2 regions of the Peribacillus phoenicis genome follow, and region 2 is predicted to be linked to the other one. Evidence: a T-box and tRNA genes for the amino acid it is inferred to sense, from the RefSeq annotation. Region 2 holds a T-box; the other holds one or more tRNA genes.
The links. The T-box of region 2 lies ahead of glyQ (glycine--tRNA ligase subunit alpha). A T-box ahead of a tRNA ligase gene usually reads a tRNA of that ligase, here a tRNA-Gly.
Positions count from the first base shown of each region.

Region 1 (12,081 bases), 880 kb from region 2:
ATACAGGTACTCAATCTTTAGCTGTTGTTGTAAGAGGCCTAATCACTAGTGATACGGATAAAGGAGTCGTGACCAGACTTATTATACGGGAACTGAAAGTTGGGTTGATAATAGGTATTACTTGTGGAATATTAATTTCCATCATAGCTTATGTTTGGCAGGGAAATCCCGTTCTGGGATTAGTGGTTGGAAGTTCATTAGTGATGACTCTAATTATCGGGACTTTAGCTGGGACCATTATTCCTTTGATATTATATAAATTCAACATCGATCCTGCAGTGGCTTCTGGTCCGCTAATTACAACACTAAATGATATACTCTCGTTACTTATTTACTTTGGAATTGCCACGATATTTATTTCAAAATTGATGTAGACTATCCATTAAACCAAGTTCACATATGTTTGCAAAGTTTTTTCAAGGGCGAACATAGTCTTAATGATTGCAGTACAAACTGTCCAGGCTGATGTTTTAATTCGGGAAAGTGCGGAGCTTGATCATCTGCCTAGCACACGATAAAAATAGAGTATTTCAAGCTGCTGCCTTTTCTCGGTATCCAATCGGGGAAAGGCCGTTAAATTTTTCTCGGGAGTGAATCGTATATTGAAATGAAAACATGGGACATAATAGGCTGTAGCAAGTTTGGGGTTTTCAGGAAAGGCTACATCAAGAGTGTTATGGAAGCAATAGCCAATCATATTCTTTGACCTATGAACTTCATCAGTGATACGCTTCTTTTCGAAATTACGTATTCAAACCAAGGAGGAACAATGATGACACAAACTAAACAACAAATAATCACCCTGGCAAACCGTCCAAAAGGTATGCCTTCGAAAGGGGATTTCAACTTTGTTGAGATTGAAGTTCCCACACCAAAGGATAATGAGATTTTAGTACGTACACTATATTTATCTGTCGATCCATACATGCGTGGCAGAATGCAAGATACCAAATCATATATTGCTCCATTTGAATTGAATAAGGTCATCACGGGCGGCGTTGTTGCTGAAGTTGTTGAGTCCAAATCGAATTCCTTCAAACAAGGGGATGTCGTTGTTGGGAACATCGACTGGGCAGAATACACAGTTGTCACCGAAAAGGAAATCCGCGTGATTGATCCCAAGGTGGCTCCGGTCACAACTCATTTAGGGATTCTTGGAATGACTGGTTTAACTGCTTACTTTGGTTTGCTTGATATTGGAAAACCTCAAGAAGGTGAAACGGTAGTCGTTTCAGGAGCGGCTGGAGCAGTTGGTTCAGTAGTCGGACAAATTGCTAAGATTAAAGGTGCGAAGGTTGTTGGCATCGCTGGTTCAGATGAAAAACTTGAGTATTTAACGAAAGAACTAGGATTTGATGGAGCCGTAAACTATAAAAGTGATAGTTTTGCTACAGATTTAGCTAATGCTGTTCCCGATGGAGTCGATGTTTATTTCGATAATGTGGGCGGCGAGGTGTCCGATGCTGTTTTCACACTTTTGAATGCGAATGCCCGAATACCATTATGCGGAGCGATTTCCTCGTATAACGCAGAAGGAAAAGATCTAGGACCGCGTCTGCAATCGGCGATGATCAAAACGAGTGCACTAATGAAAGGTTTCACAGTTGGAAATTATGCCTCTAGATTCCAAGAAGGTGCTACGGATTTAGGTAAGTGGCTTCAAGAAGGAAAGCTGAAGTATGAAGAAACGATTATTGAAGGGTTCGAAAACACTCCTGATGCATTTTTAGGTTTGTTTAAAGGAACGAACCTCGGTAAACAGCTTGTAAAAGTTGCGGAACCTGAATTCGCTCAACTATAAGTTTTATGAAATAAAGCTGAGGAAGGTCCTTTTTTGTGATTTTTAAGCAGCTTATGACAAAAGCGGCCTTTTTTCGATTTTTTCAATCGGGGAAAGGCCGTTTTCCTTTCAAGTTAAAATATGATCCTTCATTACCTTTAGTGGTATCTTTTGATTCATATGAAGGATATTAATTATTAGAAGTCACTTCATCAGACATAGCCTTCACTGCGAGAAGTGCCTGAAATTGAAGGATGCTCAAAAATCTGCCAGGAAATTTTGGACCTTCAAGAAGCGCTTCAGTTTTGCGGAGAAGCAACTGGCTAATCAATCTATTAATCCTCATATGGGAGTTCATTTTTGAATCCCTTTCTTTAAATGAGTGATTCTTCGTCCCTATTAATAGGGTGAAATTGGAAGGTTTATAGAAAAGTCTGTAAAAATGCCAGTTTTCATTATAAAATGTAATTACAAAGAGAAAGGTGATGAACCATGTCAAACGTTGCTAAATTTCGTGATTTTTTAACTAGTGAGAAAATCTATATGAATGAGTTGAATGAAGATGGCACCACCTTTTTTAGGGCTGAGCAAAAGTTAAAGGACGGGTGGAAGGTCCTTTTAGTATTTGCTTTCAATCAAGATGAAAATGTGGCGGACTTATTTTGCTTTAATGTCGCCGAGTTGAAGAATCCTGAAAAGAAACAGGATGTACATACACTGTTGAATGAATATAATGCTAATTTTAGGTATTCCAAGCTGTATGAGGAAAATGGGACCATTTCCATTCGGTATTCATACTCCATTGAGGGGGATATCGTACCGGATCTGGCGTTCAGGAAGTTAATCATGCTGCTTGAAACGGCACAGCAGGTTTATCCGCGGTTAATGGAAGTCATTTGGTTCTAATTCATCATATATAGGATGTAAAAGTTCTCTGAATCAGGGGACTTTTTAACATTTTTACTAGAGTGAATGAATATATTAACGTTACAATACGGTAATTATTAATTTTTTTTAAAAGAACTATTGCATTTTTTCACATTAAACTATATAATTAATTTTGTTGATTGGTAATTCGACAAACTTCTACAAGAATATGCGGGTGTAGTTTAGTGGTAAAACCTCAGCCTTCCAAGCTGATGATGAGGGTTCGATTCCCTTCACCCGCTCCAATACATACTCATAACGTAGGGTTTCGTTACCTGGAGAACGAAGCTTTGCGTTTTAATATTATTACAAGAATTCTACTGTTTACAGTGGGATTTTTTTATTGTCCAAATTGCCTGCATTTTATCGAAGCAGTGTTACCGTATGTCATACCGCAACAAAAACCAGAGTTTTTTTATTTTTCGACTATCCACTATTCGGAAGAGTGGGAATTCGATGCAGCACAAACTTGTTCAATGTGATTAACTACGTTAGTAGAATCAGTTTGACTAAGCGTGTGCTTTTTTGTCCAAAATGACAAGCTGTGTAGTCGAAGTCTGTTAGAGCGGGGCGTGCCAGGCTATGTAACCATTGATATGGTTGCAGTTTACCGGCAAAAAAGGGATTGGGAGTCGAATAGTGAGGTGTAGGTTGAAACAAAATTGCTCTGCTGAAATCACCTGAAAAGTTTTTTTGAAAAAAATTGTATGAAATCTCGCTCTTCATGTTTTTTTACTGTAATCCTTAAAGGATGGAAGAAATTTGCGACACTCCTGCCGAGTAACTGGCTAGCCGAGACCCCGGAGACGTTTACGTCGAGGAGGCTTGGCAGACAGTCGGCGGAAAGGGAGCGGATTTCTGGAATCGACTGAAATGTAATTTAAGAAAAAACCGTAGGCTGGACACACCTGAACAAAGTTTAAGACGAGGTGATCCATTATGCTCTTAAATTCCAGTGATCTTTAATGCCTTTTTTCAGGGTATGGATCGATCGGTTGAATAAAAGGATACTAGCGGACTGGTTTTATTAAGTGGAACAATAATGAAAAGACCCCTTCCGATTGTGGAAAGGGTTTATTTCCGTTCAATTTTAATTATCCTTCTACAATCGAGTAAGTCCCTTCACCACCGTGGATTTCAAGGAACATGTCCATCAGGGATTTCGTTAGCTGATCTGCTTCCGTGATTGGAGTATTGGGCTGTAAATAAATGATTTGGATGGCTTTTTTCGTTTCTTCGGTGACTTTCGTGCGTTCTGAATCAACGTAAGGACTTCCGAATGTGCCCACATCATCGGCTGATGTAATCATATTTTCCATGGAATTCAAGCGGCCGTTCAAACCTTCATAACCATCTGACGCCTCGCCGATCTTAATCGAGATGTCCCCTGATAATTTTTCCGCATCATAAATGCCGATCGGAACTTCATATAACAGCGAGAAGAAGTTATTTAAATCGATGGCTGAATGGATGGGTGTCAAGTAATTCTGTTTTTTTACGCGGCGGTAAAGGGCTTCCACGGAGGGGCGATACCGTGACGGATTTGTTCCTGTAACCTTGAAAATCTCCCGCCACACTTTAATGCCGGAAAAGTCGGTCAATTCCTTTTCTTCAAGGTCGAAGAAAAGAGCTTCCTGAAATAGTTGAAGTCTTCCTTTCACCATTTGCGGGGAGGGACCTACTTCGATGTTTTCATATGTAATGATCCCAACTTTGAATTGAGGGATTTTACTGCTAAGATTAGCTGATATGGTAATTTCCAACCGTTTCACCTCCAAAAATGATTGCAATTAGTTTATCATAGATAGCAATGGTTTGAAAAAGATTCAAGCTTTCAATGGGAATACTGAATGAACGTAGGTGATTAATATGGATATGAACACATTCAAGCAAGAAGTGATTTTATATAGTAAGGAAATCGGCATCGATAAAATCGGCTTTACATCGGCCACGGCCTTTACCGAATTGAAAGCTCGGTTGATACGTCAACAGGAGCTGGATTATCAGTCAGGGTTTGAAGAAGCCGATATAGAAAAAAGGGTAAGGCCTGATTTGATATTCGATAAACCGCAATCCATCATTTCGATTGCGCTTGCTTATCCTTCGAAATTGAAGGATGCTCCGCAAAGTACAAAAAGTGAGCGCCGGGGGATCTTTTGCCGGGCGTCATGGGGAACGGATTATCATACCGTTCTTCGTAATAAATTGCAGTTACTTGAGGATTTCATTAAAGATAAAATGCCAGGAGCAATGATGAAGTCCATGGTTGATACGGGCGAATTATCAGATAGGGCAGTGGCTGAGCGTGCAGGTATTGGCTGGAGTGCAAAAAACAGTATGATCATCACACCGGAATTCGGGTCATATGTATACTTGGGAGACATGATAACCAACCTGCCATTTGAACCGGATCAACCGATGGAAGATCAATGCGGGACATGCAATAAATGTGTCGATGTTTGCCCGACTGGAGCGCTCGTTCAGGGTGGGCAGCTAAATTCCAAGCGTTGCATTGCGTTCTTAACGCAGACAAAAGGTTTCCTTCCGGATGAGTTCAGGACGAAAATAGGCAATCGTTTGTATGGATGTGATACATGCCAGACCGTTTGTCCGAAAAACAAAGGAATGGATTTTCATTTTCATGAAGAGATGCATCCCGACCCGGAGCTGGCGAAACCGCTGTTAAAACCCCTGCTTACGATTTCAAATCGGGACTTCAAAGAGACATACGGCCATGTATCTGGCTCTTGGCGCGGTAAAAAACCAATCCAACGAAATGCCATTTTAGCATTGGCCCATTTCAAAGATGAAACGGCATTGCCTCAATTGATACAGGTCATGAAGGATGATCCGCGGCCTGTCATCAGGGGGACGGCGGCCTGGGCAGTTGGGAAAATTGGCCGGGCGCAGGCTGTTTCCGCATTGGAAGAAGCACGAATGAAGGAAAAGGATGAAGAGGTATTGGCGGAAATTGAGAAAGGACTGCAGTTTACCTTGGAAACAAAATAATATTTAAAATGCAGCCGCCCGGTAAATATTACGGGGCGGCTTTTTTTGGCTTAAAATATTCCGTTACCTTCAAGGAAACCTTTTTAAAAGTATCATTATATTTATAAAGTTGAAACTCCCACATTTTATGAAATTGTGTTTTTGTCCATGCCCTCATACATACACATTAGCATAGATGGTAAGAAGGAGGGCATGAACTTGAGGGAACAATTGCAACGCCTTTTACAAGAAAGGGTGGAGTTTTATACTTCCGATGAACTGGAAAGGGGTGAAAGGAAGTTACATTTGAAGAAGGAAATGATGAGGAACCGTGCTGCGGAAATTGTTCGGGTGAATGCGGCAGGCAAGGTACATTCAAAGAGAAAGGAAGATGATGATACAGTTCTGACATATCACGTGCACCTGCAATATTTATTGAAACAGGAGGATTCATTTTATATAGAAGAAGAAATGGAAGAAAGGGAGGCCCGGTTTCGAAATGGGTATATAGTGGATGAACGTGAGCTGTTTCCCAGCTTTGAAACCGAAGAGGCACCGCCAAAATGTGATCTAGGCGCAGATCGTCTCGCATATAAGTATGATCGAATGAAGGCCGTCCAATATGCCGAGCGTTGGTGGAACGAATTTAATCCAGCTTATTATAAATTCACTGATGATTGTACGAATTACATTTCACAATGTTTACATGCGGGAGGAATACCGATGTGGGGGGCGCCAAACAAAAGTAAGGGCTGGTGGATAAGAGGGAAAAGCTGGAGTTATACATGGACGACGGCCCATTCTTTATACCATCTGCTTAAAGCCGGGAATGCCATCAGGACAAAGCAGGTCGGGTCGGCCAAGGAATTGAATTTGGGTGATATCCTCTGCATAGATTTCGAAGGGGACGGAAGGTTTGATCATAATTTGATCGTAACGGCGAAGGATCAGGACGGGATGCCGCTAGTGAATGCACATACGATGAACAGCCGTCACCGGTATTGGACATATGAGGATTCAACCAGATACACACCGAACATCGTTTATAAGTTCTTTGTGATTTTGGATGGAGGGTGATTGGTTTTTAGTCTTTTTTGTTTAATGCTATAATTAAGGTGAAGTTCAAACTAGAGGTGAAAATGAAGTGTCAATACATGTAGTTTTATATCAACCACAGATTCCAGCAAATACAGGAAATATCGCAAGAACGTGTGCAGGGACGGATACGTCTTTACATCTCATTCGCCCGCTCGGCTTCTCGACGGATGACAAACAGCTCAAACGGGCCGGGCTCGATTACTGGGAGAATGTAAAGATCCATTATTATGATTCGTTAGAAGAGTTTTATGAAAGAAATGCCGGCGGTGAATTTTATTACTTGACGAAATTCGGAGAGCAGCCACATTCCAGCTTCGATTACAGTGATCAAGACAGTGAGATATACTTCATTTTTGGCCGTGAAACGACGGGTCTCCCGAAAGAGGTGATCCAAGAAAATATGGATCGGTGCCTGCGGATTCCAATGACGGATAAAGTACGTTCACTTAATCTGTCGAACACGGCTGCCATCTTGGTTTATGAAGCACTTAGACAGCAAAATTACCGTGAATTGGATTTGAAAACAAAAGATTGAGTTTCATCAATACTGTCATCGGGGGTATTTCAGCCCCGATGATGGATACATATTCTTTAGGGGTGGGAGCATTGAATAACATTATTGAGAAAATTTTAGATCACCGTTCCATACGTTCTTTTGAGGACAAGTTGTTGTCTGAGGAGCAAATCAATACGATTGTGGAATGTGCCCAAGCGGCATCGACTTCTAGTTATATTCAAGCGTATTCAATCATAGGGGTAACCGATCCGGAAAAGAAAGCCAAGCTTGCTGAACTTGCCGGACCACAAGCATATGTAGAGAAGAATGGACATCTATTCGTCTTTTGCGCCGACTTATATCGTCAGGATATGGTTTCCGAAATGGAAAACACTGACCTGTCCGAATCAATTGAAAGTACGGAGAAATTCATGGTTGCCTGTATTGACGCTGCTCTTGCGGCTCAAAATGCGGCATTGGCAGCAGAATCGATGGATCTTGGCATTTGCTATATAGGCGGGATCCGCAATAATCTCCCAGAAGTGTCAGCGATATTGAATATACCGCATCGCGTTATACCATTATTCGCTCTAGTGGTCGGATATCCGAAAAACCGTTCGGATAAAAAGCCGCGTTTACCGCTGTCCAATATCTATCATGAAAATGGATATCAGGAGGATAAGCAAGAGTTCATCGGACAACTTGAAGAGTATAATGAAACGATTTCCAGTTATTACGAGCGTCGGACTGAAGGTAAACGAAAAGACACCTGGACCGAGCAAATGGCTGGAATGCTTGGAAGGAAAAGCAGGTTGTACATGAAAGATTATGTTGAGAAGCAAGGATTTAAGAAACATTGATTGATGAAAATGGCTTATTGCCCTTCCCATAAGGGACATCTTCCAAAGTCCTGAGTATGGACCTAGCAGTAAAGATCCCGGAAGCATTTCCGGGATCTTTACTGTGTTCATTTGTCAGTCGATAATACGGATCGGCCCAAAAAATCCTGTCAGAATTTCTTCTTATATGCCCATGAAATTACCATTGACAATATATTTAGATAGAATTATAGTAATTAAGTAGTGGATAATGATAATCATTTTCATTTGAGTTTTTACTTACCTATTTTTCAGTAAATGGAGGTTAAAAAATGGTTCGCCTATATACAGAGGATTTGAATATTGGCTATGGTGAACGTTTAATTGTAAAAGATCTCAGTGTGGAAATTCCAGATAAAAAAATCACGACGATCATCGGTTCAAATGGATGTGGGAAATCGACACTTTTGAAAGCGATCACCAGAATCATTTCAAACCAATCAGGTACGGTTGTTTTAGATGGGGTGAATATTTCAAAAGAAAGCACTAAGATCCTTGCAAGAAAAATGGCCATACTTCCGCAGACACCCGAGAGTGCAAGCGGTTTGACGGTTGGGGAGCTCGTATCATATGGGCGCTTTCCCTATCAAAAAGGTTTTGGGCGCCTGACCCAAAAAGACTATGATGTGATTGATTGGGCACTTGAAGTGACCGGCACGAAAGACTTCAAGTTCCGTCCGGTGGATGCTCTATCAGGAGGTCAGCGCCAGCGTGTTTGGATTGCGATGGCCCTTGCCCAGGAAACGGAAATCATCTTCCTTGATGAGCCGACCACCTATTTGGATATGGCGCATCAGCTGGAGGTTCTAGAATTATTACAAAGGCTGAATGAAGAACAGGGACGTACAATTGTCATGGTTCTTCATGATTTAAACCAAGCTGCTCGCTTTGCCGACTATATCATTGCCTTAAAGGACGGGGAAATAGTTAAAGCGGGAGATTGTGAAGAAGTCATCACTCATGAAGTGCTTAAGGAAGTATTCCATATTGATGCGGTAATCGGACGAGATCAACGAACGAACAAACCAATGTGCAGCACATACAATTTACTAAAAGGAGATTTGACAACAAATGAAAAAGATAATGATCCCGTTTATACTGCTGTTAGTGTTAATTATTAGTGCTTGTGGTAACGAGTCAGCCGAAAAAGAAAAAAGCTCGGCTTCCAAAAAGGAAAAATCAGGTACCATCACATATCAATCTGAAAATGGTCCTGTTGAAGTTCCGGCAGATCCTCAGCGTGTTCTAGTACTATCTACTTTCGCAGGTAACGTAATGGCTTTGGATGTTAACCTTGTAGGTGTCGATTCATGGTCTAAAATGAACCCGAACTTTAAGGAATTAAAAGATGTCGAAGAAGTGACGGACGAAGACCTGGAAAAGATTATCGAGTTGGATCCGGATTTAATCATTGGTTTATCAACGATTAAAAATGTTGATAAATTAAGTGAAATTGCTCCAACCGTAACGTATACATACGGAAAAGTGGACTATTTAACACAGCACGTAGAAATTGGCAAGCTTTTGAATAAAGAAAAAGAAGCCCAAGCTTGGGTGGATGATTTCAAAAAACGGGCAAAAACAACCGGTGAAGACATTAAAGCCAAAATCGGTGAAGATACAACCGTTTCCGTATTCGAAAAGTTTGACAAACAGTTCTATGTATTTGGCGATAATTGGGGTCGTGGAACGGAAATCCTTTATCAAGAAATGAAGTTGGCCATGCCTGAAAAAGTAAAAGAAGCTGCGTTGAAAGATGGTTACTTTGCTTTATCTTTAGAAGTTCTGGCAGACTATGCTGGTGATTATGTGATTTTGAGTAATAATAAAGACGAGGACAATTCATTCCAACAAACTGATACGTATAAAAACATTCCTGCTGTTAAAAACAATAAACTATTTGAAGTGAATGCGAAAGAATTCTACTTCAATGATCCAATAACATTAGATTACCAGTTAGACTTCTTTTCCAAAAGTTTTCTTGGAAAATAATACAGCGAGGGAGAGGGATTCCAATTCCTCTCCTTTTATTCTATAAAAAAGAGATGAGAGAGACAGATGACTAATGAAAATCAACGTTTCATCCCATTTATATATAAACTGATCATAGGGATTGCTGTATTCATAGGCATGTTCATTATTTCAATGGCATTTGGTGCGGCGGATGTTACTGTAAAAGATGTCTGGCAAGCACTGACATCAAATGCTGCCGGTGAAAAGCTTTCAATTATCCGGGAAATCCGTTTCCCGCGTGAAGTGGGGGCAATCTTCGTGGGTGCAGCGCTTGCCGTTTCTGGTGCCATCATGCAGGGAATGACCAGGAATCCACTTGCCGATCCGGGGTTGCTTGGATTGACGGCAGGAGCCAATGCAGGTCTCGCCATCACTTTGGCATTTATTCCAAATGCTAATAACTTAGGAATCATGATTGCGTGTTTTATAGGTTCCGCTGTCGGGGCAACCATGGTTTTCGGAATCGGTGCGGTCAAAAAGGGAGGATTTTCTCCTATACGGATCGTATTGGCTGGTGCTGCAGTCTCTGCATTCCTATTTGCCGTTTCGCAAGGGGTTGGCATTTACTTCAAGGTATCAAAAGATGTATCGATGTGGACAGCTGGCGGGAATATCGGAACTTCATGGGAGCAGCTTCGCGTAATCGTCCCGTTCATTTTAATAGGCATCCTGATCTCCCTTATCTTTTCCAGACAGCTCACCATACTTAGCTTAAGTGAAGAAGTGGCGGTTGGCTTAGGGCAAAAGACAACACAAATAAAGGCGGTTCTTTTCGTAGTCATCATTCTCCTGGCAGGCGCAGCCGTTGCGCTTGTTGGAAATATGGTGTTCATCGGGTTAATGGTCCCCCATATCGTTCGGGCTATCGTGGGTACGGATTATCGATTCATCCTCCCTATGTCTGCTATTTTGGGAGCCACTTTCATGCTGCTTGCCGATACGATCGGGCGTACCGTCAATTCTCCATATGAAACACCTGTGGTAGCGGTTGTTGCGATGATAGGTTTACCTTTCTTCCTCCTAATCGTGCGTAAAGGAGGTAAAGCATTTTCATGATCCAGTCAGCTTTAGTCAAAAAACAGCGTTGGATAATAGGGGCATTAACTGCACTCATTATCATTACGATCATTATAGGGACGTGTTCGGGATATTCCAATCTTTCTTTAGGGCGACTGTTTCCAACGCTCTTCGGGCAAGGAACGTTTAAAGAGGAATTCATATTATTTTCCGTCCGCTTACCGCGAATCATCATCACCCTTTTAGCAGGCATGGCCCTTGCACTGTCGGGAGCCATTCTACAAGGTATCACACGTAATGATTTAGCCGATCCCGGAATCATCGGGATCAACTCAGGAGCAGGTGTTGCCATTGCGGTTTTCTTTCTGTTTTTCCCGCTTGACGCTGGTTCGTTTGTTTATATGGTTCCGCTTGTCGGTTTTATCGGCGCGTTACTGACGGCCTGTTTAATATATATCCTCTCATACAAGAGAAAGAGTGGCCTTGAACCCGTTCGGTTAGTGTTGATTGGCGTAGGTTTTTCAATGGCGCTTTCAGGCCTGATGATTGTCCTCATTTCGTCAGCGGAACGAGCGAAGGTCGATTTCATCGCCAAATGGTTGGCGGGAAATATATGGGGCACGGACTGGCCTTTCATATGGGCAATCATTCCATGGTTAATCATCCTCATTCCATTCACTTTATATAAAGCAAATCGTTTGAATCTGCTTGGTTTAAGTGAACCGGTCGCAATTGGGGTCGGTGTATCGATTGAAAAGGAGCGGATCGTACTGCTGATCACGGCTGTAGCATTGGCAGCGGCTGCCGTTTCTGTTACAGGCGGAATTGCATTCATTGGACTTATGTCCCCGCATATAGCAAAATCCTTGGTAGGACCACGAAAT
Region 1 covers NZ_JBDFMF010000001.1:4,220,333-4,232,413, reverse strand. Annotated here, with positions in the region: gene mgtE (magnesium transporter) at 1-374, shown strand, start outside; gene ABC374_RS20755 (NADP-dependent oxidoreductase) at 773-1,801, shown strand; gene ABC374_RS20750 (YbjN domain-containing protein) at 2,273-2,686, shown strand; tRNA gene ABC374_RS20745 (tRNA-Gly) at 2,879-2,952, shown strand; gene ABC374_RS20740 (B3/B4 domain-containing protein) at 3,802-4,470, opposite strand; gene queG (tRNA epoxyqueuosine(34) reductase QueG) at 4,577-5,716, shown strand; gene ABC374_RS20730 (amidase domain-containing protein) at 5,915-6,772, shown strand; gene trmL (tRNA (uridine(34)/cytosine(34)/5-carboxymethylaminomethyluridine(34)-2'-O)-methyltransferase TrmL) at 6,840-7,328, shown strand; gene nfsA (oxygen-insensitive NADPH nitroreductase) at 7,400-8,149, shown strand; gene ABC374_RS20715 (ABC transporter ATP-binding protein) at 8,440-9,288, shown strand; gene ABC374_RS20710 (iron-hydroxamate ABC transporter substrate-binding protein) at 9,239-10,159, shown strand; gene ABC374_RS20705 (FecCD family ABC transporter permease) at 10,226-11,236, shown strand; gene ABC374_RS20700 (FecCD family ABC transporter permease) at 11,233-12,081, shown strand, end outside.
Region 1: it encodes a tRNA-Gly, which carries the amino acid that the T-box ahead of glyQ (glycine--tRNA ligase subunit alpha) is inferred to sense. The anticodon was not compared.

Region 2 (12,081 bases):
CAGTGGTCAGAAAAGGAATTGCAATCAGTTCCAGAGATGTGCTTTATGCAATTGAATTGGCAAGAAAAGGCACATTGGAGTATTTCGGTGAATTATATGATGAGGAAATCGCAAAAACGGCTAAGGGGAAATCCATTAAAGTCAAAACAATCGGGCAGAGATACTATATCCAGGCAATAAAGAAACAGGACCTTGTATTTGGAATTGGGCCTGCCGGAACCGGGAAGACCTATCTTGCTGTAGTGATGGCCATCAATGCGTTGAAAAATGGACATGTTAAACGGATCATCCTGACACGGCCTGCGGTCGAAGCAGGGGAAAGCCTTGGTTTTCTGCCTGGTGATCTGAAGGAAAAGGTAGATCCATATCTACGTCCGCTGTATGACGCTCTCCATGACCTTCTAGGGATGGAACAGACACAAAGGATGATAGAACGCGGAACGATCGAAATAGCTCCTCTGGCTTATATGAGGGGCCGTACGCTTGAAGATGCCTTTGTCATATTGGATGAAGCCCAGAATACGACGGAAGCGCAAATGAAGATGTTCTTGACCAGGCTTGGTTTCGGATCGAAAATGGTCATTACGGGAGATAGGACCCAAATTGACCTTCCAAAAGGCATGAAGTCAGGTCTTGTCAGGGTAGAAGAGATCTTGAAGAATGTTAAAGGTCTATCCTTTGTTTATTTTGAACAAAGTGATGTTGTAAGACATCCGCTTGTCGCCAAAATCATTACTGCTTACGAGCAGGCGAAGTCATAAGAAGAAATCCGCCATTTCAATCGGCGGATTTTTCGTGATGTGTCTAAATGACAAACTTTATCGTGAAAAAGTGGATATGGAATGAAAGAAGCTTTACATTTATTAATACGAAGGTGAAAATTCACATAAAAACTGTTATGATTTTACATATCTAGAATAATAAACATCATTTTTATTAGGAGGACCTTCCTTGAATCGTATTCAGAAATTTTTCACTCAAATAAAAGGGCTGTTGGTCCATCGTTTTTTTCAAGTGTTATTGTTCATCATACTTGGTTTGTTTGCTTATGTGTTAATGTTCTCCAATGTTAAACCTGAAAGGGTCCAGGTAGAGCTGTTTAAGCCTGCAGAACAAACGATCCGTTCAACCAAGACTGTGGAAGATACCTATAAGACGGAACAGGAAAAAGAAGAGATTTCAAAACAGGTGGCGGATGTATATTCTTTAAAAAAAGAATATGCCAAAAATAAAGTCGATCTGATTTCATCCATTTTCGATTCAGCGATAGAGGTGAATCAAGAAACGGACCCCGATGAAAATCATAAAGAAGATGAGGAAAAGGAGGATAAAAAAGAGACCGTAAAGACGGATGCTCAAAAAGTTTCCATATTAAAAGAAAAATTGACCGATGAAGTGAATAAAAATATCGAGGAATCCGTTTTCCTTGCATTAGTGCAGGCGGATGAAGATGAGTTGAAAATAGCGAAGGATTCAACCATTACAGCCGTGAATAATGTGATGAGCTCCCGAATCGCTGCAAGTGACGTCGAAAATGCCAAGAAAAAGGTTGTAGAGGAATTGGGTTATATGAGCATTAGCGGCGATATGAAAAAAGCCTCCACTTCCCTTGCGCGTACGGCAATCATTCAGAATGTATTTTTCGATAAGGACAAAACCGAGGAACAGCGTAGGAAAGCGGTTGAAAGCGTGGAGCCGATCAGGATCCTTCAAGGTCAGATCATCGTTGAAGAAAATCAATTAGTGGACAGGGATGTATATAGGCAGCTTGAACTGGCGGGCTTCTTAAATACGGAGTCTACCATTTACCCGTATATCGGCCTGCTGTTATTCATATTCCTGACTTTTGCCGCTTTTTATTACTTTTTCTACTATTCCATTTCCAAAAAGGATAACAAGTACAATCAGTTATTGATTTTCAGTCTTGTCTTCATCCTTTCAATGGCTACCATGAAAACAGTCAGCATTCTCGCAGACCTGAAAAACTCGAACTTGGAATACATTTTCCCGGGTGCCATGGCGGCGATGCTCATCAAGATTTTATTGAATGATAAGCTAGCGGTAGCAATGATCATATTGTTAGGTTCGTATGGTACGATTATATTCAATGGTGATACACCTGGAAATCTGGATTTCTCGATGGGGCTTTATATCATATTTGGGGGATTGACGGCAATCATCATTCTATCGAGGCCCAATTTCAAATCAAAGGTGCTGGTAGCGGGGCTGCTATTGGCTTTAATCAATATGGCATTTGTTTTTTCGCTCATCTTTATTATGGACAGCCATTATACTAGAATGGAGTACTTGTATTATGCTGCTGCTGCGATGGGTTCTGGAGTGGGTGCAGCCGTTTTGACTATGGGCCTGTTGCCGTTTTTCGAGGCTGGTTTCGGGATCTTATCATCAATTAAGCTTATCGAGCTCGCGAATCCCAATCATCCTTTACTTCGGAGGATCTTGATTGAGGCTCCGGGGACATATCATCATAGCGTGATGGTGGCCAATTTGGCGGAATCGGCTTGTGAAGCCATCGGCTCGAATGGATTGCTGGCAAGGGTCGGCAGTTATTATCATGATATCGGTAAAACGAAGCGGCCGCATTTCTTCATCGAAAATCAGATGAATGAAGAGAATCCGCATGATCGGCTGCAGCCGGAAACGAGCAGGGATATCATCATTGCCCACGCCGTAGACGGCGGGGAGATGCTTCGCAGTAACAAATTTCCGAAAGAGATTGTGGATATTGCAGAGCAGCATCATGGGACCACTTTATTGAAATTTTTCTACCACAAGGCAAAAAAACTAGATGAGTCCACACTCGAAGCGGACTACCGTTATCCCGGGCCGAGGGCAGTAATGAAGGAAGTAGCCGTCATCGGCATAGCCGATAGTGTGGAAGCTGCAGTGAGATCGATGAAGCACCCAACTCCGGAGAAGATTGAAGAACTGGTAAGTTTCATCATTCAGGACAGGATCTCTGATGGTCAATTTGATGAATGTGACATTACTATGAGAGAATTGAGTATCGTGAAGCATTCCTTATGTGAATCGCTTAATGGTATCTTCCACTCCAGGATTGAATATCCGGAGTCGGATAAATTAGGACAGAAGGTGAAAGAATGATTTTAGCTATCGATTTAATGGATGAAACGAATGAAGTAACGGAGGAAGCTCAGCACCTTGTTGAAAGCATTCTGCAATTTGCGGCAAGAAAAGAAAACATTGAAAAAGACACCGAGCTGTCTGTTACATTTGTTGACAATGATAGGATTCGGGAAATCAATAAAGAATATCGTCATAAAGATTCAGCTACAGATGTCATTTCTTTTGCGCTTGAAGAAATGGGAGAAGATGAAGTGAAAATTGTCGGGGCCGAAATGCCCCGCATGCTAGGGGATATCATCATTTCCATTGAACGCACGAAAGAACAGGCTGAAGAATATGGTCATTCATTTGACCGGGAACTTGGATTTTTGGCACTGCATGGATTTCTTCATTTATTAGGATTTGACCACATGAATGAAAAAGATGAAAAAGTGATGTTCACAAAACAAAAGGAGATCTTGGAAGAATATGGACTTTCAAGAGAAGGGTAAAAAAAGGTATCCTTTATTAAAAAGTTTCTCTTTTGCCTGTCAGGGAATTTTGGAGGCTGTTCGGACTGAACGCAATATCAAGATTCACTTCGCGTTAACGGCAATCGTCGTATTCTTTGGTTGGTACTTCTCATTGAATGGGATGGAGTGGCTTTTCATTTTGGCGGCCATAGCCGGTACGATTACGTTGGAGCTCGTTAATTCAGCGATTGAAAGGGTAGTGGACCTGGTAACGGATCAAATCCATCCGCTTGCCAAGCAGGCAAAAGATATTGCAGCCGGAGCTGTATTCATATATGCTATATTTTCTATAATAGTTGGATTGATTATCTTTTTGCCCAAGTTTGGCCTGTAGATTGCCGAAATGGTACTCAATTTGAAAGGAAGATGTGAATTGAATACAAAAGAATTGATTGAGGAAGCTAAAAAAGCAAGGGATAAAGCTTATGTGCCTTACTCCAAATTTAAGGTGGGGGCAGCCCTTTTAACCGCTGATGGAAAGGTCTATCATGGTTGTAATATAGAAAATGCTGCATACAGCATGTGTAATTGCGCAGAAAGGACAGCTTTATTCAGCGCTTATGCCCATGACGATAAAAAATTCGCTAAACTTGCAGTCGTGGCAGATACCGATGGTCCCGTTGCTCCATGCGGGGCATGCAGGCAGGTTATTTCAGAGCTGTGCGATAAGGATATGCCGGTTGTTTTGACCAACTTAAATGGGGATATAAAAGAACTAACAGTACAGGAATTGCTTCCAGGAGCTTTTTCACCGGAGGATTTGAATGGATAAATTATTTAATGATACACAAGTAAAAGACTACAAATCAGGTTTCATTTCGATTATTGGACGACCTAATGTTGGGAAGAGTACATTTCTGAATCGGGTCATCGGTCAAAAGATCGCCATTATGAGCGATAAACCGCAAACTACAAGAAATAAGGTCCAAGGTGTACTTACGCAAAACGATTCACAAATGATTTTCATCGATACACCCGGCATTCATAAACCAAAGCATAAGCTTGGTGATTTCATGATGAAAGTGGCCACGAATACATTGAAGGAAGTCGATTTGATTCTCTTCATGATCAATGCGACTGAAGGATACGGACGCGGTGATGAGTTTATCATTGAAAAACTTCAATCCGTAAAGACGCCTGTTTTCCTGGTTGTAAACAAAATCGATGCGATGCATCCGGATGATTTACTTCCAATCATTGAAAAATACCAACAGCTTTACCCTTTTGCGGCAGTTGTTCCGATTTCTGCGCTTGAAGGAAATAACGTTGATACACTGCTTGAGCAAATCAAGGAACATCTGCCTGAAGGTCCCCAGTTTTATCCTGCTGACCAAGTGACCGACCACCCGGAACGTTTTATCATTTCCGAATTGGTCCGCGAGAAGGTGCTACACCTGACACGGGAAGAAATTCCGCATTCGGTGGCTGTTGTCATCGATTCAATTAAAAAGATGGACAACAGCGACACCATTAATGTCATGGCGACGATCGTTGTCGAACGTGATTCACAAAAAGGCATTGTCATTGGAAAGCAAGGGAAAATGCTTAAAGAAGTCGGCAGCCGTGCCAGGGTGGATATCGAAAACTTATTGGGCTCGAAAGTTTTCCTTGAACTGTGGGTGAAGGTGCAGAAGGATTGGCGTAATAAAGCAAGCCAGCTTCGCGATTATGGCTTCAATGAGAGCGAGTATTAATTAACAAAATTTACGCATCATGAAAGTTTGGAAAACGGTCAAGCTAATCATATGGTCGGATATTCATATTGCTAGTTAAAAATGAAAGGTGGGCTTTATATGTTGGATTTTACCTGGGAATTATTCACTGAAACAGGTAATGTGGACACCTATTTGCTGTTTAAGGAGATAGAAGTCGAAAGACAGGAAAGACACTTGGGATTAAATGATGAGCTAGCAGAAATTGATTTTCCTGTTTCATAGGTTAGCCTTGGCGAGCATGGGTGGTGTCTTGGTATGCTCCAAAAATGTGAGGGCATTGTCATAAGGCGAACTGCATATGGAGAAAATAACAAAATCATTACTATATATACCCGTGAGCTAGGAAAAATTGGCGTTATGGCTAGAGGAGCCAGTAAACCTAACAGCAGGCTTTCTGCCGTCACACAGCTTTTTTGCTCCGGGTATTTTCTTGTAACTACATCAACCGGACTCGGAAGTCTTCAGCAAGGAGAAATGGTCGATTCACTCCGTTTCATAAGGGAGGATCTTTTTGCCACTGCTTATGCTTCTTATATTGTTGAATTCCTTGATAAAAGCGTCGAGGATAAGAAACCGAATCCATATTTGTATGAGTTGCTTTCGCAAACCTTGCATTACATAAACGAAGAATATGACGCAGAGGTATTGAAATTCATTTTTGAAATGAAGATGCTGCCCGTCAATGGGATTAACCCAGTGCTGAATCAATGTGCTGTATGTGGTGAAACGGAAGGGGAATTCTCCTTCTCGCTTCGGGAAGCGGGGTTTATCTGTCACCGCTGCCTGGGGAAGGACCCTTATCATTATAAAATTTCACCTGCAGCCGTCAAATTGTTGCGGATCTTTTATTATTTCGATTTATCAAGGCTCGGAAACATTTCCGTCAAGCCTGAAACGAAAAAAGAACTGCGGAAGATCATCGATGCTTATTATGAGGAATATTCTGGTCTGAACTTGAAATCAAAAAAGTTCCTGAAACAGATTGATACGATGAAAGATATGTTTTAAGATCTGACCTATTGACATTCCATGCTAGTTTGTATAAAATTCTAATCATCAAAATAAGAAGATTGCGTTGATGGAAAAGAGTATCTGTCATTCTCCATAAAAAGCGAACCCGGGACGGTGGAAGCCGGGATATGGATTTACAGGGAAGGGCGTTTCCGGAGCATGTTGCTTTGAAAAGAGGCCGTTTTATAAACGGCAATTAGGGTGGAACCGCGGGTATACTCTCGTCCCTATGCATTTCGCATAGGGACGGGAGTTTTTTGTTTGCCAAAATGTGATGGGTTCCGACCTGATTTTAAAAAGAGCCGTTTTAAATAACTTGGAGGTGTACGATGAATATTCAAAATATGATTTTAACGTTACAAAAGCATTGGTCTGAACAAGGCTGCATATTAATGAATGCTTATGATGTCGAGAAAGGGGCAGGAACGATGAGCCCATACACGTTCCTGAGAGCCATTGGACCGGAGCCTTGGAGCGTTGCTTACGTGGAGCCTTCACGCCGTCCTGCTGACGGTCGTTATGGTGAGAACCCTAACCGTCTGTATCAGCACCATCAGTTCCAAGTGATCATGAAGCCGTCGCCTGACAATATCCAAGAGTTATATTTGGATTCTTTACGCGCTTTAGGGATAAATCCGCTTGAGCATGATATTCGCTTTGTGGAGGACAACTGGGAAAATCCATCACTAGGGTGTGCTGGTCTCGGTTGGGAAGTGTGGCTTGATGGAATGGAAATCACGCAATTTACATATTTCCAACAAGTGGGCGGCCTTGAGTGCAAGCCGGTTTCCGTGGAAATTACATACGGGATCGAACGTCTCGCCTCATACATTCAAGATAAGGAAAACGTATTTGACCTGGAATGGACAGATGGATTCACAGTTCGGGATATTTTTGGACAGCCGGAATACGAACATTCGAAATATACGTTCGAAACCTCCGACCTTGATATGCTGTTTCAGCTTTTCACGATGTATGAAAAGGAAGCGCATCGGCAAATGGAAGAAGGACTTGTACATCCCGCATATGATTATGTTTTGAAATGTTCACATACATTTAACCTTTTGGATGCCAAAGGTGCCATCTCGGTGACGGAAAGAACGGGTTATATTGCCCGGTGCCGTAACCTAGCGCGCAAGGTTGCCAAAACCTTCTATGAAGAGCGGGAAAAATTAGGCTTCCCGATTCTGAAAGTGAAAGGGGAGAATACAAATGAGCAAGCGTGATTTGTTATTGGAGATTGGATTGGAAGAGCTGCCTGCCCGTTTTGTGACAGCATCAATGAAGCAGTTGTCAGATAAGGTGCAGCAATGGCTAAAGGAAAAAGCGATTGAATTCGGAACGGTTGAAGCTTTTTCCACACCAAGACGTTTGGCTGTACTGGTGAAAGGCGTGGAAGAATCCCAAAAGGATATCGAAGAAGAAGCAAAAGGCCCGGCTAAGAAAATCGCTTTGGACAGTGAAGGCAACTGGTCTAAAGCCGCATTGGGCTTCGTCAGGGGTCAAGGCATGACTTCAGAGGACATTTATTTTAAAGAACTCAAGGGTGTGGAATATGTCCATGTGAATAAATTCATAAAAGGACAGCAGACCGTTCAGCTTTTATCTGAGCTTGCTGAAATCATCAGCGGCATGACGTTCCCGAAAAATATGCGTTGGGCCAATCAGGAGCTCCGCTTCGTTCGTCCGATTAAATGGCTGATTGCCTTATTCGGCAATGACATTGTGCCATTCAGCATTGCTGATGTGGAAACGGGCCGTGAAACAAAAGGACACCGTTTCTTGGGCGATAGTGCTAGCATCGAACTGCCGGAACTGTACGAAGATACGTTAAAAGAACAATTTGTTATGGCGGATCCAGATAAACGCCGGCAAGTTATATTGGATCAGATTAAAGAGCTTGAGCAGGAGAAAGGCTGGATCATCCCAGTCGATGAAGATCTGCTTGAAGAAGTCAATAATTTGGTAGAGTATCCAACGGTGTTATTTGGTAATTTTGAAGAAGAATTCCTTGAGCTTCCAGCTGAGGTGCTTATCACATCGATGAAGGAACATCAGCGTTATTTCCCTGTTAAAGATCAGGACGGGAAACTGCTTGCTCACTTTGTAACCGTGCGTAACGGCGATGACCGCCATTTGGATAAGGTTTCTAAAGGTAATGAAAAAGTATTGCGTGCCCGCCTATCGGATGCAGCATTCTTCTATAAAGAAGATCAGAAAAAAGAGATTTCGGATGCTTTGAAAAAGCTTGACAGCATCGTTTATCATGAAGAAATCGGTACATTAGCCGAGAAAACTGCCCGGGTAACTGCTGTGACCGGTGAGCTTGCGGATGCTTTGAATTTAAAGGCGGAAAAAGAAATGGCGGTTCGTACAGCGGCAATTGCCAAGTTCGATTTGGTGAGTCAAATGGTTTATGAATTCCCTGAATTGCAAGGGTATATGGGTGAAAAATATGCGCTCTTAAAAGGTGAAGCCAAAGAAGTGGCCGCGGCTATCAATGAACATTATATGCCAAGACATGCGGATGACAATGTACCGCCTTCAGTCATTGGTGCGGTTGTGAGTTTAGCTGAAAAAATTGATACTTTGTCTTCATTCTTCGCTATTGGCGTCATTCCGACAGGTTCCCAGGATCCTTACGCATTAAGAAGGCAGGCGAGCGGTGTCGTCCAAATCCTAGCGGAGAAGAAATGGAATATTTCTCTAGAGGAGCTTATTGTTTTAGGCCTTAAAGGACTGGAATCAAAAGGCATATTAAAACGTGATCTTGAAGAAGTTAAAGCGGATATGTTCACATTCTTTAAAGCACGTGTCAAACACCTGCTTCAAGAACAGCAAATCCGTTACGATTTGATTGATGCAGTTCTGTTCAATGAGATCGGTTATATCCACTCTATCGTGGAACGTGCACATGTCTTGGATGCTAAAAAGGACGAAGCAGGGTTTAAAGAAAGCCTGGAAGCATTAAGTCGGGTCATGAACATTGCCGTAAAATGTGACAATAAGGTGACAGTTGATCCTTCTGTCTTTGAAAATGATCAAGAAAATGCGTTATATGTAAAATATCAACAAGTGGCAATCCGTTATATGGAATCTAAAGATGAGAATGAGCGGTTTGAACAGCTTGTTTCGCTTCAATCGGAAATAGAGTCATATTTCGAGAATACAATGGTCATGGCAGATGATGAAGCAATCCGTAATAACCGTTTATCCTTAATGAAAGAGATCAGTGATTTGGTTGCAGGGTTTGCTGCCATGAATAAAATCATCCTTACATGATCGAAAGGATGCTTGGAAATCGGAAACACTTTACATAGGGTTTCCGATTTCTTAAAAAGATAATGGTCAATAAATAGGACAAAAATGCCCTTATTAAATAATTTAGTATATAATTATTAAATGAATAAATTTTGTTACTTTACTCTGCGAAAGCAGTGGGGTGGTGATTATAATCCAATTGAATAAGCGTCAGGAGCAAATTTTACAAATTGTAAAAGAAAACGGACCGATTACTGGAGAACATATTGCGGATAGATTGAACCTTACCAGGGCGACACTTCGTCCAGATCTAGCCATTTTAACGATGGCAGGTTTTCTTGATGCCAGGCCGCGAGTGGGGTATTTTTATACAGGCAGGTCAGGGACACAGCTTTTGACCGACAGCCTTAACCATCTTTATGTACGAGACTACCAATCGATACCTGTCGTTGTTGACGAGGGCATTTCCGTATATGATGCAATCGTCATGATGTTTTTAGAAGATGTCGGAACAATGTTCGTGGTCGACAAGCATGCATTGCTTGTTGGTGTCTTATCAAGGAAAGACTTGTTGCGTGCGAGTATTGGGAAACAAGAGCTTAACTCCATTCCAGTCAATATCATCATGACTAGGATGCCCAATATTACAATGTGTTCAAAAGAAGACCTTTTGATTGATGTGGCCAAAAAATTGATTGATAAACAAATCGACTCATTACCGGTCGTCAAAGACACAGAAAAAGGCTATGAAGTAATTGGAAGGATTACAAAAACCAATATTACGAAAGCATTCGTAGCTTTGGCTGATGAAGGCTATTAGGGGGCTTGCAAAAGGAATGACGGAGAATATGAACGGTTCTATTATATATGTTGTATCGGATTCGGTAGGGGAAACAGCGGAATTGGTTACAAAAGCCGCTGCAAGCCAGTTCTCGGGATCTGCATTTTCCATAAAGAGAATTCCGTATATTGAAGATGAACAAAACGTGGATGAAGTGATATCGCTGGCTAAGTTGGATGGGGCAATCATTGCATATACTCTTGTGAAGCCAGCTATTAGAGCGTATATGAAAGCACAGGTCGAGAAAGAAAACCTGTCTGCTTATGACATTTTAGGGCCGCTCATGGATATCCTTGAGGAAAGGGCGCCAAAAGGGCCGCTTAATGAACCTGGTCTTGTAAGAAAGCTGGATGATGACTATTTCAAGCGTGTGGAAGCCATTGAATTTGCTGTAAAATATGATGATGGACGTGACCCTCGGGGCATATTACGTGCAGATATCGTCCTTGTCGGTGTTTCACGCACTTCAAAAACGCCGTTATCACAGTATTTAGCCCACAAACGCTATAAGGTGGCCAATGTACCTTTAGTGCCTGAAGTGGAACCTCCAGAAGAGCTGTTCCTGGTACCTCCTGAAAAATGCATTGGTTTAAAGATCAGTCCGGAAAAGCTGAACCATATTCGTAAAGAACGATTAAAGTCGCTTGGGCTTAATGATCATGCGATTTATGCAAATGTGGAGCGCATAAAAGAAGAATTGACATACTTTGATACAATCATATCTAGGTTGAACTGTCCTATCATTGATGTAACCAATAAAGCTGTTGAAGAGACAGCCAATTTGATAATCAATATTCTTCAAAACAAAAACCGTTGATCCTTATAAATTAAGGCAAATCAAAATGTGAGCTAGGCACTTTATGTGTCAGCTCACATTTTAATGCCAAGGTTTAAAAGGGAATAAAAAGAATAAGTTCAAAATAATTACATAAAATTCCTCTTTGTTTCCAACTGTAAATCCTTTGATTTGAATGAAAACAAATTCGGAATTTAAATGTTGGCATCTTCTAATCAAATAGACTATAATAAAAAATTGTGAGAAAAAAGTAATCTTAAGGTTTAGACTTAATTAATAAGGAATAAACTAAAGGTTAATGAGATGTCAAGGTTTTTATCATAAAAATAATTCGACATGTTCCGTATAATTCAGGAGGGGCTGGTCTTTTTCAAAGCAAAAGATGCGCTTTCACATAAATGATCAGGTATGCCCTGAAGAATAATGTGTGCTCTTTTAGAGGAAACCCTCTGGATAATGCTGAAAATTCACCATATCTTCATAAAGTTTAGGGGAGAAAAAGGATTATGCAGAAAGATGTAGAATTAGAAGGTATGAATAATAAACCTACGATACACGTCGATGCCGATGCATGCCCGGTGAAAGACGAAATCCTTCATTGTGCAAGTTTGCACGATGTTGAAGTCTGTTTTGTTGCATCATATAAAAATATGATGAATAACCCTGAAGGTAAATGGGTATATGTCGATGCAGACAAAGAAGCGGCAGATCTTTATATAGTAAACTCAGTAAAAAAGGGTGATATTGTCGTTACTGCAGATATTGGTTTGGCTGGGACCCTGCTTCCTAAAAACGTTTATGTCCTTTCGCCAAGGGGAAAAGAATACACTGACGAGA
Region 2 covers NZ_JBDFMF010000001.1:3,337,581-3,349,661, reverse strand. Annotated here, with positions in the region: gene ABC374_RS16410 (PhoH family protein) at 1-761, shown strand, start outside; gene ABC374_RS16405 (HD family phosphohydrolase) at 952-3,126, shown strand; gene ybeY (rRNA maturation RNase YbeY) at 3,123-3,599, shown strand; gene ABC374_RS16395 (diacylglycerol kinase family protein) at 3,577-3,954, shown strand; gene ABC374_RS16390 (cytidine deaminase) at 3,994-4,392, shown strand; gene era (GTPase Era) at 4,385-5,314, shown strand; gene ABC374_RS16380 (YqzL family protein) at 5,414-5,557, shown strand; gene recO (DNA repair protein RecO) at 5,591-6,343, shown strand; T-box leader at 6,402-6,578, shown strand; gene glyQ (glycine--tRNA ligase subunit alpha) at 6,676-7,572, shown strand; gene glyS (glycine--tRNA ligase subunit beta) at 7,559-9,628, shown strand; gene ccpN (transcriptional regulator CcpN) at 9,789-10,427, shown strand; gene ABC374_RS16355 (pyruvate, water dikinase regulatory protein) at 10,456-11,265, shown strand; gene ABC374_RS16350 (YaiI/YqxD family protein) at 11,778-12,081, shown strand, end outside.